DNA from 3 places in the Streptomyces sp. NPDC046465 genome. Region 2 is predicted to be linked to each of the others. Evidence: riboswitches for the same ligand, from Rfam matches in the RefSeq annotation. Region 2 holds a riboswitch; each other region holds the start of a gene.

What was found. A riboswitch is a leader RNA that binds a small molecule or an ion and turns the genes downstream of it on or off. The one in region 2 is predicted to bind S-adenosylmethionine.
Region 1: another riboswitch for S-adenosylmethionine. It lies ahead of ABZ953_RS26520 (hypothetical protein); the one in region 2 lies ahead of thrC (threonine synthase).
Region 3: another riboswitch for S-adenosylmethionine. It lies ahead of ABZ953_RS29940 (aminotransferase class V-fold PLP-dependent enzyme); the one in region 2 lies ahead of thrC (threonine synthase).

The regions. Positions count from the first base shown of each region.
Region 1 is NZ_JBEYZK010000017.1:196,830-201,941, reverse strand. It holds gene ABZ953_RS26530 (hypothetical protein) at 12-389, shown strand; gene ABZ953_RS26525 (radical SAM protein) at 596-1,954, shown strand; SAM riboswitch class IV at 2,032-2,141, shown strand; gene ABZ953_RS26520 (hypothetical protein) at 2,187-2,513, shown strand; gene ABZ953_RS26515 (SDR family oxidoreductase) at 2,647-3,381, shown strand; gene ABZ953_RS26510 (GNAT family protein) at 3,431-3,985, shown strand; gene ABZ953_RS26505 (amino acid permease) at 4,040-5,112, opposite strand, start outside.
Region 2 is NZ_JBEYZK010000007.1:177,447-182,558, forward strand. It holds gene ABZ953_RS13185 (cold-shock protein) at 97-300, opposite strand; gene ABZ953_RS13190 (MoaD/ThiS family protein) at 721-996, opposite strand; gene thrC (threonine synthase) at 1,113-2,408, opposite strand; SAM riboswitch class I at 2,426-2,596, opposite strand; gene ABZ953_RS13200 (glucosyl-3-phosphoglycerate synthase) at 2,733-3,677, shown strand; gene ABZ953_RS13205 (hypothetical protein) at 3,806-4,084, shown strand; gene ABZ953_RS13210 (trehalose-6-phosphate synthase) at 4,134-5,112, shown strand, end outside.
Region 3 is NZ_JBEYZK010000021.1:152,158-157,269, reverse strand. It holds gene ABZ953_RS29950 (cytochrome bc complex cytochrome b subunit) at 1-971, shown strand, start outside; gene trpD (anthranilate phosphoribosyltransferase) at 1,147-2,211, shown strand; SAM riboswitch class IV at 2,311-2,428, shown strand; gene ABZ953_RS29940 (aminotransferase class V-fold PLP-dependent enzyme) at 2,617-3,990, shown strand; gene ABZ953_RS29935 (Lrp/AsnC ligand binding domain-containing protein) at 4,056-4,337, opposite strand; gene ABZ953_RS29930 (rhomboid family intramembrane serine protease) at 4,334-5,071, opposite strand.

The DNA.
Region 1 (5,112 bases), on a different contig from region 2:
TAACCGGCGCCGTGCGGCAGCAGGACGCGTGGTCCGCGGAGCTCGGCGAGGCCGCCCTTGGGGCTGGCGGCCAGGATCAGATCGTGGGGGTGGGCGAGGGCCTCGGCCCAGGGGATGGTGCGCCCGCCTGCCCGTTCGACGGCCGCGAGGGCGTCGGTGTCGAAGGCGGAGCCGGGGACGAGGGTGAAGCGGCGTCGGATGCGGTCGTCGCCCGCGAAGACGGGGAGGACGTCGAGGAGCCGGTGCAGGGCGGTGGCAGACCGGGCGGCGAAGAGGACGCGCTTCTCGGTGCCGGGGGAGGAGCCGCGCCGTGCGGCGCGGACCGCCGCGACGGGACCCGCTGCCCGCTGCCCGCTGCCCGCTGCCCGCTTCGGGAGTGTCCATCCTAGTTCGGGCGGCTGTGTCGCGTGACCCGTTTCCGCTTTTCGGGGCGGGTATGTGGGGGTCGGCGGGCGGCATGCCGGAGATCGTACCGGGCCCGCAGCATAGACCTGCGGCGGAGGCGCCCTGCGACCGGAGTCGGATCCGGAACGGTTCGGCCGCGTATTAGCGTGGTCGGAACAGATCGATCGACAGGATCCGAGGTGCCCGGCCCATGCCAAGCCGCAGCGAGAGCCGTACCCAGCTCATCGAGTCACTCATGGAGCGGTTCCCGCACGTGCCGCGGGAAGCCGTCATCAAGGAGGATCTGCTGCGCGGCGGCATCGCCTTCGACGAGTCGGCGCTCAGCGACAACGAGGGCGGTGACGTCAAGCCGAAGTCGTACTTCATCTTCTCCTTCGACCACAGCACCCTGCCCGAGCTGGGCGCCGCCGCCCTGCGCCGCCCGCCCGAGGAGATCGTCCTCACCGGCGGCCCCTACGACCTGCGCCGCACCGTCGTGTCGGTCCGCGTGAACCCGGCCTCGCCGTACCGCGTGGCCGCCGACGACCACGGTGTCCTCGGGCTCTACCTGGACGGCGCACGCATCTCCGACGTGGGCCTGCCGCCGATGCCGGACTACTACCGGCACACGCTGGAGAACGGCAAGTCCGTGATGGAGGTGGCGCCCACCATCCAGTGGGGCTACCTGATCTATCTGACGGTCTTCCGGGTCTGCCAGTACTTCGGCGCCAAGGAGGAGTGCGGGTACTGCGACATCAACCACAACTGGCGCCAGCAGAAGGCGGCGGGCCGCCCCTACACGGGCGTGAAGCCGATGGACGAGGTCCTTGAGGCCCTCGCCATCATCGACAAGTACGACACCGCGAAGTCCTCCACCGCGTACACGCTCACCGGTGGCGCCATCACCACGCGGCTCCAGGGCAAGGACGAGGCCGACTTCTACGGGCAGTACGCGAAGGCCATCGAGGAGCGCTTCCCCGGCCGCTGGATCGGCAAGGTCGTCGCCCAGGCGCTGCCCAAGGCGGACGTGCAGCGCTTCCACGACTACGGCGTGCGGATCTACCACCCCAACTACGAGGTGTGGGACCCGTACCTCTTCGAGCGCTACTGCCCCGGCAAGGAGCGCTACGTCGGCCGTGACGAGTGGCACCGTCGCATCCTGGACTCCGCCGACGTCTTCGGGCCGCGCAACGTCATCCCGAACTTCGTGGCGGGCGTCGAGATGGCGGAGCCCTTCGGCTTCAAGACCGTCGACGAGGCCATCGACTCCACCGTCGAGGGCCTGCAGTACTTCATGTCGCGCGGCATCACGCCCCGCTTCACCACCTGGTGCCCGGAGCCCACGACACCGCTGGGCAAGGCGAACCCGCTGGGCGCGCCGCTGGAGTACCACGTGCGCCTCCTCGAGGCGTACCGCGCGACGATGGAGGCCAACGGCCTGTCGTCGCCTCCCGGTTACGGTCCTGCGGGCCCCGGCAACGCGGTCTTCTCGGTCAGTTCGTTCATGGACAGCCTCTCCCCGGAGCAGGCCGCTCCGGAGGATGCCATCACCTCCACCACGGCCCAGTAACCCGGTGCGGAGGCCTGCACGGGGGCCAGGAGAAAACCCCGGGCAGGCCTCCGACAGGCCGTGTTACGGTCGGGACGGGTCACGAGTTCCAGCGCCAAGCCCCGGCTCGCTGGGCGGCACCCCGCTCCGTCGCGGGTGCCCCGGGTGACGACCCGCCCCGTGCGACGTGCACGGGGAACGGCGGATCACCGGGGTCGGCGACACCCGGGGTCCACAACTCCGGAGGCGCTCCATGACGCACTCGCCCGACACCCATGACCACGCCACCCATGATCACGCCACCCGTGCCCACGACACCTGGGACGCCTGCACGGCGACCGACGTGCTCATCACCTCGCACGACGTCACCGACGACGGCCGCATCGCGCTCCATGTGCTCGGTCCGACCAGGGGCGTCCCCGCGGCCCTGTGGACCGACGATCCGGAGCGGCTGCGCGGCCTCCTGCGACAGTACGAGGGCCTGGCCCAGTGGCAGCCCCGCTGGAACCTGCTGAGGCTGCGGTGCGAGACCCTGGGCACCACGGTGGTGTGCGTGGCCCCGCTGGCCTCGGGCGTCTGACGAGGCGTCGTCGGCCGGAGGGCCCGCGCCACCGTCGAAGATCACCGGTTCGTAGGATGACGCCGTGCCGGTCGCGGGCGATCCCCGCGGCCGGGCGGCGCGACAGTCAGCCACCCAGAGCCGGAGGTCCCCCGTGCAGCACCACCCCGTCACCGTCGTCACCGGCGGCAGCCGCGGTATCGGCGCCGCTGTCTGCGTCCGTCTCGCCGAGGACGGCCACGATGTCGTCATCGGCTACCGCTCGAACGCGACGGCCGCCGACGAGGTCGCCGCGACGGTCCGCGCCGCCGGTCGCCGCTGCGTCACCGTCCAGGTCGACACCGCCGACGAGGCCGACGTCGACCGCCTCTTCGACACCGCGGCGGCCGAGCTCGGCCCGGTCACCGCTCTCGTCAACAACGCCGGTGTGGGCGGCCCCGTCGGCCCCCTCGCCGAGGCCGACGCCGAGGGCATGCGCCGGGCGCTCGAGGTGAACGTCCTCGGATACCTGCTCTGCGCCCGGCGCGCGGTGCGGGACATGAAGGCCCGCGGAGGCGGCGCGATCGTGAACATCTCGTCTGTCGCGGCCACTCTCGGAGGTCCCGGCGAGTACGTGCACTACGCCGCCGCCAAGGGCGCCGTCGACACGCTGACGGTCGGCCTGTCCAAGGAGGTCGCGGAGGACGGCATCCGCGTCAACGCCGTTGCCCCCGGCGTCATCTGGACCGAGTTCCACGCCGACCCCCAGCGTCCCGCGAAGCTCGCGGCGGGCATTCCCATGGGGCGCTCCGGTCAGCCCTCGGAGGTCGCGGGGGCCGTCTCCTGGCTGCTCTCGGACGACGCCTCGTACGCGACGGGCACGGTCCTGAGGGTGTCGGGCGGCCGCTGATCTCTCCCCGCGGCTGCGGATTCGGATCGAACCTTCGTACGATGTAGGCATGATCACTGAATCCGTCGCCCTCGCCCCCGGCGTCGTCATCCGGCCGTCCGCCCTGAAGGACGCGGAGGCGCTGGCCCGGTCCCACCGGCGCAACCGCGTCCACCTCGCGCCCACGGAGCCGTACCGGGCGGCCTCCTTCTACACCACGGAAGGCCAGGCGGAGCGAGTCCGCGGGCAGTTGGAGGAGGACAGGGCGGGCCGGGCCGCGCACTGGCTGCTCGAGAGCGACGGGGAGATCGTCGGCCACGCCGGGCTGACGAACATCGTGCTGGGCCCGGCCCGCAGCGCCAGCCTCGGCTACTGGATCGACGGGGAGCACCTGGGCCTCGGCCTGGCCTCCGCCGCCACGCGGTTCGTCTGCGAGGCGGCGGACGCCCGGCTCGGCCTGCACCGCGTCGAGGCATGCACCCTGCTCGACAACACCGCCTCGCAGCGCGTGCTCGCGAAGTGCGGTTTCGAGGAGTACGGGGTCGCGCCGGGCTACTTGTACATCAACGGCGCCTGGCGCGACCACCGCCTCTTCCAGAAGATCCTCAACGACCGCCCGATGTAGCGGGGATGGGGCCGGGGGGGCGTCCGGAGTCCCCTCTCTGATCAGACTCTCGGGTCAGACGATGTTCTCCGCGACCTCGGCCTGCTCGCGGTCCGAGCCGTACGCCTGCGGGGTGCTGTACGAGCGGCGCGCCACGAACCACCACACGGTGGCAAGGAGCAGCACCGCGACGAGCGCGATCGAGGCGTAGTTCATCGAGTCGACCGTCACCGGCGAGGCCTGCGGCAGGCAGAACAGGACCGTCACGAACGCCACCCAGATGACCGCGATCCAGCCGACCGGCTTGCTCCAGCGGCCCAGGTTCCAGGGGCCCGGCTGGAAACGGTCGCCCGCGCGAAGGCGCAGGAAGATCGGGATGGCGTACGCGGGGGTGATGCCGATGACGTTGATGGCGGTGACCGCCGTGTACGCCGTCGTCGAGTAGAGGGAGGGCAGCGCGATGACCGCGGCCAGGCCCACCGACAGCCACACCGCGGGCACCGGGACCTGGGTGCGGGAGCTGACCTTGCGCCAGAGGGCCGAGCCGGGCAGCGCGTTGTCACGGCTGAAGGCGAACACCATGCGGCTGGCCGCGGCCGTCTCGGCGTTGCCGCAGAACAGCTGGGCCACGATCACGATGAGCAGCAGCGCCGTCGCCCCGGACTCGCCGATCGCGTCGATCATGATCTGCGCGGGCGGCACCCCGGTGGCGCTCTTCTGGGCGCCCACGTAGTCCTGGATGGCGAAGCTCAGCCCGGCGAGCAGGACGAAACCGGCGATCCACGAGGCCCAGATGGCGCGCACGATGCCGCGCGCCGCGGAGACCGAGGCGTTGGAGGTCTCCTCCGACAGGTGCGCGGAGGCGTCGTAGCCGCAGAAGGTGTACTGGGCGAGGAGCAGGCCGATCGCCGTCACGTAGAGCGGGTTGTCCCAGCCCGTGTCGTTCACGAACGTGCCGAAGACGGTCGACGGCGACTGGTGGTGGTCGGGCACGATCGCGAGGACGCCGACGATCACGGTGACGCCGGCGACGTGCCACCAGACGCTGATCGAGTTGAGCAGGCTGACCAGGCGCACGTTGAAGAGGTTCAGGACGGCGTGCAGGAGCAGGATGCCCAGGAAGATCAGGAAGGTCTTCTCGGTGGTCG
Region 2 (5,112 bases):
GCGCGCCCCCGCGTACCCCACGCACACGAGGGGCCCGTACCCCGGCTGGGATACGAGCCCCTCGCGATGCTTGCTTCGGTGGTCGGTCGCGCCGAGCTAGACGGCGAGCTTGACCATGTCCGCCTGCGGACCCTTCTGGCCCTGCGAGATCTCGAATTCGACTCGCTGACCTTCTTCAAGGGTGCGGTACCCGTCCATCTGGATCGCGCTGTAGTGGACGAAAACATCCGCACCACCGTCGACCGCGATGAAGCCGTACCCCTTCTCCGCGTTGAACCACTTGACGGTGCCCTGAGCCATGCCTAACTCCCCTATTACTGGCCCTTGCACAGGACCGCACTTCGCGGACCCGGGTCAGACCTCACCCCCCACTGCTGGGGGTGTGCGCCGGAACGCGTCGACCGCCGCTGAATGTATCTGTCCAACTGCCGTCTGCAACAGGTCAATCGGACGAGAATTCTGGGCACGCCCGATCGGTAATATGCGGAGAATTCGCCACGATTCAGGGCAAGAAGGGCCAGGCAAAAGCCACATAAGGTTCAAATGGGCAGCGCTCTTTGGCTACTTCTTGTCGGCTCCAGGCCGACTTCGTATATGCGCTCGGCATTAACGGCGAAGCACTCTTCCCAACTGTACCGCGCTCAACCATGCAGAATTGCCCCCTCCGTTTCTCGACCGGAGAGGGCAATTCGGTTTAAGCAGGGTTCTTGCGGAAAAGGATCAGCCGCCGGCGACGGCCGGAATGATCGAGACGCCCGCGCCGTCCGGGGTGGCCGTCTCCAGGCCCTGTTCGAAGCGGACGTCGTCGTCGTTGACGTACACGTTCACGAAACGGCGCAGCTTGCCCTGGTCGTCCAGGACGCGGGCCGCGATGCCCGTGTGGTTCTTCTCCAGATCGGCGATGACCTCACCGAGGTTCGCCCCCTCGGCGGCGACCTCGGCCTTGCCGCCGGTGTAGGTGCGGAGAATGGTGGGAATCCGGACGTTGACACTCATGGGTTCACCTCAGGGGTACGGGGGCGGAGGGGAGGCGCCCTGAAAGGGGCGCGGGGAACTGCGCGAGGACGGACCACGACCCGCAGTCGGCGGCGAGCGACGGGCCCAACGGCGACTTAACCGGCGAGACCCGCGGAGCGAAACGCGTCGAGGCTCGGCTTGATCGTCGCCGTCGCCTGAGACCTCTCGGCAACCGCGTCGAGCGTCTTGAGCCCGTCCCCGGTGTTCAACACCACCGTGGTGAGGGCCGGGTCGATGAGCCCGGCGTCGACCAGCTTCCGCGTGACGCCCACCGTCACACCGCCCGCGGTCTCCGCGAAGATCCCCTCGGTCCGAGCGAGCAGCTCGATCGCCTCGACGACCTGTTCGTCGTTCACGTCCTCCACGGCGCCACCCGTGCGGCGCGCGATGTCCAGGACGTACGGCCCGTCGGCGGGGTTGCCGATGGCGAGGGACTTGGCGATGGTGTTCGGCTTCTGGGGGCGGACCACGTCGTGACCTGCCTTGAAGGCGGTCGACACCGGGGAACAGCCCTCGGCCTGGGCGCCGAAGATCTTGTACGGCTTGTCCTCGACGAGGCCCAGCGCGATGAGCTCCTTCAGACCCTTGTCGATCTTCGTGAGCTGCGAGCCCGAGGCGATCGGGATGACCAGCTGGTCGGGCAGCTCCCAGCCGAGCTGCTCGCAGATCTCGTACGCGAGGGTCTTGGAGCCCTCGCCGTAGTAGGGCCGCAGGTTGACGTTGACGAAGCCCCAGCCCTCGCCCAGCGGGTCGCCGATGAGCTCGGAGCAGAAGCGGTTCACGTCGTCGTAGTTGCCCTCGATGCCGACGAGCTCGCCGCCGTACACCGCGGCCATGACGACCTTGCCCTGCTCCAGGTCGTGCGGGATGAACACGCAGGAGCGGAAACCGGCGCGGGCCGCGGCGGCGCCGACGGCGCCCGCCAGGTTGCCGGTGGAGGAGCAGGAGAGGGTGGTGAAGCCGAAGGCACGCGCGGCTTCGAGCGCCTGCGCGACGACCCGGTCCTTGAAGGAGTGCGTGGGGTTGCCCGAGTCGTCCTTGACGAACAACTTGCCCTGGTCGACGCCCAGTTCACGCGCGAGGTTGTCGGCCTTGACCAGCTTGGTCCAGCCGGGGTTCAGGTTCGGCTTCTCGGCGACGTCGGCGGGGACGGGCAGGAGCGGGGCATAACGCCAGATGTTGGCGGGACCGGCCTCGATCTGCTTGCGCAGAGATTCCGGGTCGCCCAGCGGCAGGTCGTACGCGACTTCGAGGGGGCCGAAACACTCGACGCACGCGAAGATCGGACCGAGCGGGAACTTCGTGCCGCACTCTCGGCAGGAGAGACCCGATGCGGGGCCGAGGTCTACGGAAGAGGTGGTGTTTTCGGTGGCGACAGTCTGCACAGCCATGGAGGCGAGGCCCTTTCTCCTCATCTTCCTCGCGACGCATCTCGCCGCGAGACGGAATTGGCACCTTCCCGAGCCGGGAGCCTCGCGGCGCTGATCGCGCACACGGTGACACTTGCGTCTTGCGACGCGCGGCTGGGTGGTTGCCGGGGCTTCAACGGGCCGTATCCCTCTGCCCCTCTGGATGAGCGGTATTCGATTGTGTGACGCCCGGGACCCCCGACATGCGATGGTCACCGGCGTTGTTCAAGACTGTAACCGAAGCCCCGGACCCTTGAGATAGTCGTCCGAACCGCGAGATGGATCACATATGGGAGGACCGCGACCGTGCTGGAAGAGGTCGAGCACTGGCTGAGCAGGCGTTCCTGGTCCGTCGCCGACCGCCCGCTGGACCTCCTGGTCGCCGCCAAACGCGCGTCAGGAACCTCGGTGAGCGTCGTACTGCCCGCGCTCGACGAGGAGGGGACGGTCGGCGAGATCGTCGCCGAGATCCGCCGCGCTCTGATGGAGAAGATTCCGCTGGTCGACGAGCTCGTGGTGATCGACTCAGGCTCCACGGACCGTACGGCCGAGGTCGCGTCGGCGGCGGGCGCCAAGGTCGTCCACCGGGACGAGATCCTGCCGCGCATCTCACCGGTGCCCGGCAAGGGCGAGGTCCTGTGGCGGTCACTGCTCGTGACCGGCGGGGACGTCGTGGCCTTCGTCGACGCGGACCTTCGGGAGTTCTCCGCGGACTTCGTCTCGGGCATCGTGGGACCGCTGCTCACCGACCCGGACGTGGCCTTCGTGAAGGCCATGTACGACCGGCCGCTCGGCGCCGCGGCGGGTCAGGGCGGCCGGGTGACCGAGCTGATGGCGCGCCCGCTCCTGAACATGCACTGGCCGCGCCTCGCGGGGTTCGTCCAGCCGCTGGGCGGCGAGTACGCGGCGCGCAGGTCGCTCCTCGAGCGGCTGCCGTTTCCCGTCGGATACGGCGTGGAGCTGGGGCTGCTCGTCGACGCGCTGCACACCGTGGGTCTTGACGCGCTCGCGCAGGTCGATGTCGGGGTGCGCAGGCACCGGCACCAGGACGGGCAGGCGCTCGGGCGGATGGCGGCGGCGATATACCGGACGGCGCAGCTGCGGCTCGCCCGCGGCCATCTGCTGCGGCCCGAACTGACGCAGTTCGAGCGGGGCGAGCACGGGTTCGTGCCGCGGACGTACGCGGTCGACACGGAGGAGCGTCCGCCGATGACGGATATCGCCGAGTATGCGCATCGTCGCGTGGCGTAACCTCCGCCGATGATGTGCTTTGCCTACATTTCCGTCTTATGTGGGATAGATCTGTGTGGGATAGAGCTGCGTGGGCCAGAGCTGCGTGGGCCAGAGCTGCGTTGTGGGACAGAGTCGGACGGAGCGCGGTGGGGATCGCCTCCGCCGCGGTCGCGGTGGGCGCGCTCGCCGTCAGCGCGCCACCGGCGACCGCGGCAGCCGCCCCCGCGCCGGTCGTCAAGCACCTCACGGCGACCGCCCCCGCCCCGCCCCCCGCCCCGCCGCAGCCCGGACAGCCGCACGGGCGCCCGGCCGGTGAGCTCGCCACGACCGGGGACTCCCGGGCCCTGTTGTACGGCGGGATCGCGGTCGCACTGTGCGTCCTGGGCGTGCTGCTGATCGCCGCGGGGCGCAGGCGTCGGGACTGACCACCGGCCGTACGTTTGCCCGTCCCCGGGACGGGCTACGTTCTGCCACATGGTCTCCGAGTACGAATCGTCAGCAGCGCAGGTACTGGTCGCCTCCAACCGCGGCCCCGTCTCGTACACGGTGGGAGAGGACGGGGAGCTGTCCGCCAAGCGCGGCGGCGGCGGCCTGGTGTCCGGGCTCAGCGCCATCGGCGACGAGGCGGACGCCCTGTGGGTGTGCGCGGCGCTCGGCGACGGCGACCGCGAGGCGGTGCGGCGCGGCGTCGGCGAGGACGGCGTCCGGATGCTGGACATCGACGCGGACGTGCACGCGGCCGCGTACAACGGCATCGCGAACTCGGTGCTGTGGTTCGTCCACCACATGCTCTACCAGACCCCGCTCGAGCCGGTTTTCGGACCGGAGTTCCGTGCGCAGTGGGCGGCGTACGAGACGTACAACCGCGCCTTCGCCGAGGCACTGGCCGCGGAGGCGGCGCCGGGCGCGGCGGTCCTCGTACAGGACTACCACCTGGCGCTGGTGCCCGGCATGCTCCGCGAGCTGCGCGAGGACGTGCGCATCGGCCACTTCTCGCACACTCCCTGGGCGCCCGCCGACTACTTCAGGATGCTGCCGGACGACATCGCGGAGCAGTTGCTGCGCGGGATGCTCGGCGCCGACCGGCTCGCCTTCCTGACCGGGCGGTGGGCGGACGCGTTCACGGAGTGCTGCGTACAGATCGTCGGCGGGACCACGGGCACCCGGATCGGGGTGCACGGGCTCGGCGCCGACGCGGACTTCCTGCGGGAGCGGTCGCGGCGGGACGACGTCGAGGAGCGGATGCGGGCGCTGCGGGAGCAGGCGGGCGAGCAGGACGGGGAGGCCCGCAAGCTGATCGTCCGGGTGGACCGCACCGAGCTCTCCAAGAACATCGTGCGGGGCATGCTGGCCTACCGCGAGCTCCTCGACACCCGCCCCGAGTGGCACGAGCGCGTCGTGCACGTCGCCTTCGCCTACCCGTCGCGGCAGGACCTGGCGGTCTACCGCGACT
Region 3 (5,112 bases), on a different contig from region 2:
CGGGCATCATGCTCGGCCTCGTGGTGGCGCACCTGATCCTGGTCTTCTACCACAAGCACACGCAGTACGCGGGTGCCGGCAAGTCCAACAAGAACGTCGTGGGCATGCCGCTCCTGCCGGTCTACATGGCCAAGGCCGGAGGCTTCTTCTTCCTGGTCTTCGGTGTCATCGCGGTCATCGCGGCGATCGCCTCGATCAACCCGATCTGGGCCATCGGCCCGTACCGCCCGGACCAGGTGTCCACCGGCGCCCAGCCCGACTGGTACATGGGCTTCGCCGAGGGTCTGATCCGTGTGATGCCGGGCTGGGAGATCAACCTCTGGGGCCACACGCTCGCCCTGGGCGTGTTCATCCCGCTGGTCGTGGTCTTCCCGCTGGTCCTCGTGGCCATCGCGGTCTACCCGTTCATCGAGTCCTGGGTCACCGGCGACAAGCGCGAGCACCACATCCTGGACCGCCCGCGCAACGCCCCGACCCGTACGGCCTTCGGTGTCGCGTGGCTGACCGCGTACATGGTCATGCTCGTCGGTGGCGGCAACGACCTGTGGGCGACGCACTTCCACCTGTCGCTGAACGCGATCACCTGGTTCGTCCGGATCGGCTTCTTCGCCGGTCCTGTCATCGCCTTCATCGTCACCAAGCGGATCTGCCTGGGTCTGCAGCGGCGCGACAAGGACAAGGTGCTGCACGGCCGCGAGTCGGGCATCATCAAGCGGCTGCCGCACGGTGAGTTCATCGAGGTCCACGAGCCGCTCAGCCAGGACCAGCTGCACACCCTCACGGCGCACGAGCAGTACCAGCCGGTCGAGATCGGCCCGTCGGTCGACGAGAACGGTGTCGAGCGCAAGCTGTCGGGCTCGCAGAAGCTCCGGGCGAAGCTCTCCAAGGGCTACTACGGGGAGAACAACCAGATCCCCAAGCCCACCGCCGACGAGTACAAGGAGATCACGAGCGGCCACGGCCACCACTGATCAACCCGAGCTCCGAAGCTCCGACCGCTCCACGGTCGCCACGGCAAGAGCCCCGTCCATTGCATGGATGGGGCTCTTTGCCGTCCCGGAGGCTGGATAGGGTGGTCCCACCCCGAGCAGTCGGGGTGTTCCCTCCCTATACATCCATACGCAGACGAAAACACCAGGAGCGGCTATGAGCGCTGTGACCCCCGCAGGAGGCGACACCGCGGCGGCCCGTTCCTGGCCCGACGTGCTGAACGGCCTGCTCGACGGGCGGGACCAGAGCGCCGACGACACGGCGTGGGCCATGGACCGCATCATGCGGGGCGAGGCCACCGACGCGCAGATCGCGGGCTTCGTGATCGCGCTGCGGGCCAAGGGTGAGACGGTCGAGGAGATCTCCGGCCTGGTACGCGCCATGTACGCGCACGCCAACGTCATCGACGTGCCGGGCCCGAGCGTCGACATCGTCGGCACGGGCGGCGACGGGGCCAAGACCGTCAACATCTCCACCATGTCCGCGATCGTCGTCGCGGGAGCGGGCGCGAAGGTCGTCAAGCACGGCAACCGCGCCGCCTCCAGCGCGTCCGGCGCCTCCGACGTCCTGGAGAAGCTCGGCGTCAACCTGGACCTCACGCCCCGGCGGGTCGTCGAGGTCGCCGAAGAGGCGGGCATCACGTTCTGCTTCGCCGTGAAGTTCCACCCCGCGCTGCGGCACGCGGGCGCCGCGCGCAGCCAGCTGGGGATCAGGACCGTCTTCAACCTCCTCGGTCCGCTCACCAACCCGGCCAAGGTGCGGGCCCAGGCGGTCGGGGTCGCCGACCCGCGGATGGCGCCCATCGTGGCCGGGGTGTTCGCCGAGCGCGGGCACTCGTCCCTCGTCTTCCGCGGGGACGACGGGCTCGACGAGCTGACGACCACCGCGACCTCCCGGGTCTGGGTGGTGCGGGACGGCGCCGTGCGCGAGGAGGCCTTCGACCCCCGCGAGGTCGGCATCGGCCTGGTGCCGGTCGAGGCGCTGCGGGGCGCCGACGCCTCGTACAACGCGGAGGTGGCCCTGCGGCTGCTCGACGGCGAGAGCGGCCCGGTGCGGGACGCGGTGCTGCTGAACTCCGCGGCGGCCTTGGTCGCCCTCTCGCCGACCGGTGAGCCGCTCGTGGAGCAGATCCGGGCCGGGATGGCGAGGGCGGCGCAGGCGATCGACTCGGGCGCCGCGAAGCGGGCCCTGGAGCGCTGGGTGGCGGCCAGCAACCGCTGAGCCCGCCGCGGGCGGCAGCCCCCCCATGTGACGTAAGGCGCAGTCCGGATTCTGGACTGCGCCTTGCGCGTCGAAGATCGTGTGGCAGGATGCTGCACAGGTCATGAGTGACAGCGACTACGGCCCCGGCCCGCTGTCCGGCAACCCTCCGTCCGTGGCGGGGTGCCCCGGGTGAAGACCAGGCCGTACGCAGCGAGGCGTATGGCAAGCGCGGACCCCTGGACATCGGTGAATGTCCGCCCCTGGGGTCCTGGTCCTCAAGGGAGCAGTCTCGTGAGCAAGCGAATGTGCTAGGGCCTTCGGCCCCTTTCCGCGCACCCTTTTTCTCTTCATCACTGCCTCGCCGTACCCCTCTGCCGTACGCGCCCTCGCAGTGAACTCACTTGTCTCTTACGGGAGTTCGCCATGTCTGTTTCCGCTGTTGCCGCCGACCCGTCCGTCTGCGCCCCGCTGGCCGTCCTCGGCAGGGACGTCACCGTTCCGCTGGTCACCGGCGGCGAGGTGACGTACGCGGCCCTTGACTACGCGGCGAGCGCGCCCGCGCTGCAGCGGGTGTGGGACGACGTGGCCGCGTACGCCCCGTACTACGGCAGCGTGCACCGCGGGGCCGGCTACCTCTCGCAGCTCTCCACGGACCTCTTCGAGAACTCCCGCAAGACCGTCGCCGAGTTCCTCGGCTGCCGCGAGGACGACCAGGTCGTCTTCACCCGCTCCACCACCGACTCCCTGAACCTGCTCGCCGCCGCCCTGCCCGCCGACTGCCAGGTCTTCGTCTTCGAGACCGAGCACCACGCCTCGCTCCTTCCGTGGCGGGACGCCCGCGTCACCTACCTCAACGCGCCGCGCACCCCCGACGAGGCCGTGCACACCCTGGAGCGCGCACTCGCCGACCGCGATCCCTACGGCCCCGCCCTCGTCTGCGTGACCGGCGCCTCCAACGTCACCGGCGAGCTCTGGCCGGTGCGTGAACTGGCCGCCGCCGCGCACGCGCACGGCGCCCGCATCGTCCTCGACGCCGCCCAGCTCGCGCCCCACCACCCCGTCTCCATCGGTGAGTTGGACGTGGACTGGGTCGCCTTCTCCGGGCACAAGCTGTACGCGCCCTTCGGCTCGGGCGTCCTCGCGGGCCGCTCCGACTGGCTGCGCGCCGCCGAGCCGTACCTCGCCGGTGGCGGCGCCTCGCGGAAGGTGGCGCGACGCGCCGACGGTGGTGTGGACGTGGAGTGGCACGACTCCGCGGCCCGGCACGAGGCCGGTTCCCCGAACGTCATCGGCGTCTACTCCATCGCCTCCGCCTGCAAGGCGCTCACCGACGCGGGCTTCGACGAGCTCGTCGCCCGGGAGCAGTACCTGATCAGCAAGGTGCGCGAGGGCCTCGCCGAGGTGCCCGCCGTGCGCGTGCTCTCGCTCTTCGGGGACGACGCGCCGCGCGTGGGCGTCATCTCCTTCGTCGTGGACGGCTGGAACAGCTCGCACTTCGCCGCCGCGCTCTCCGCCGAGTACGGGATCGGCGTACGGGACGGCCTGTTCTGCGCCCACCCGCTGGTGCGCACCCTGCTCGGCAGCGAGCCGGACGAGCCCGGCGAGTGCGGCGCCCCCGAGGCCGCGCCCGGCGAGAAGTCGCTGAACGCCATCCGGGTGAGCTTCGGCGCGGGCACCCCCGACGAGCACGTCGAGCGTTTCGTGCGCGCCGTCAAGGAGCTGGTGGCGGACGGCGCCCGGTGGAACTACCGCACCGAGGACGGGCGTTGCGTGCCGGACACCGGTGCCGCCGTCTGATCCGGCCTGATGCGGCCTGATCCGGCCTGATGCGGCCTGATCCGGCCTGATCAGGCCGGAAGGCCCTAGGAGTCGAGGCCGATCGCGAAGGCCGCTTCCAGGTCGTGCTGTGAGTACGTACGGAACGCCACGTGCGTGTCGGTGCCCTCGACGCCGGGGATCTTGCTGATCCGGCCCGGGATGACGTCCGCGAGGTCGTCGTGGCGCGGCACCCGCACCATCGCGATCAGGTCGTACGTACCGGTCACGGAGAAGACCTCACTGACGGAGTCCAGCGCGGCGATCGACTCGGCGATCTCCGGGATCCGGTCCACGCTGGTCTTGATGAGCACGATCGCGGTGATCACGGCTGGCTGTCTCCCTCGGTGGCCGGTGCGCTGCCTTTCACGTGCACTCTAGTCCTCCGCACACGCCACCCCCACGCGTACAGGAAGCCGAGCGAGAAGCCCACCAGATGGGCCAGATAGGCGACTCCCGTACCGTTTCCGCCCTGCCCCGCCGCCAGCCACTGCAGCGCCACCCAGAACGGCAGCACCACCCACGCGGGAAAGCGCAGCGGCAGGAAGAAGAGGAACGGGAAAAGGCTGGTGACGCGCGCCCGTGGGAAGAGATAGAGGCAAGCGCCGAGGACGGCGGAGATCGCCCCCGACGCTCCCACGAGCGTCTGGTCGGAGCCCGCGTGCGCGGCCGCGTAGGCGAGCAGGGCGAGATATCCGCAGCTGAGGTAGAAGAAGGCGTACTGGAGGTGGCCCATGCGTTCCTCGACCATGACCCCGAACACGTACAAGAACAGCATGTTCCCCAGCAGATGAAGCCAGCTGCCGTGCACGAACAGGGCGGTGAACGGGCCGAGGGCGGCGCTCGGGACACCGCTGAACAGTTCGACGGGTACCACTCCCCACCGCTCGAAGTAGACCTGTTGCGCACCGATCAACTCGTCGCCGCGGCCGTAGGAGGGGTTGAACCCGGAGACCGGGGAGATCAGGAAGACCGCGCAGCAGACGGCGATCAGGCCGTACGTCACCGGGGCGGTTCCCCCTCCGATCAGCCGGCCTGCCTTCGTACGCCATGTGCGGATCATGAACAGAGCATGACGTAACGGGCACTACCTCCGCAGACCGC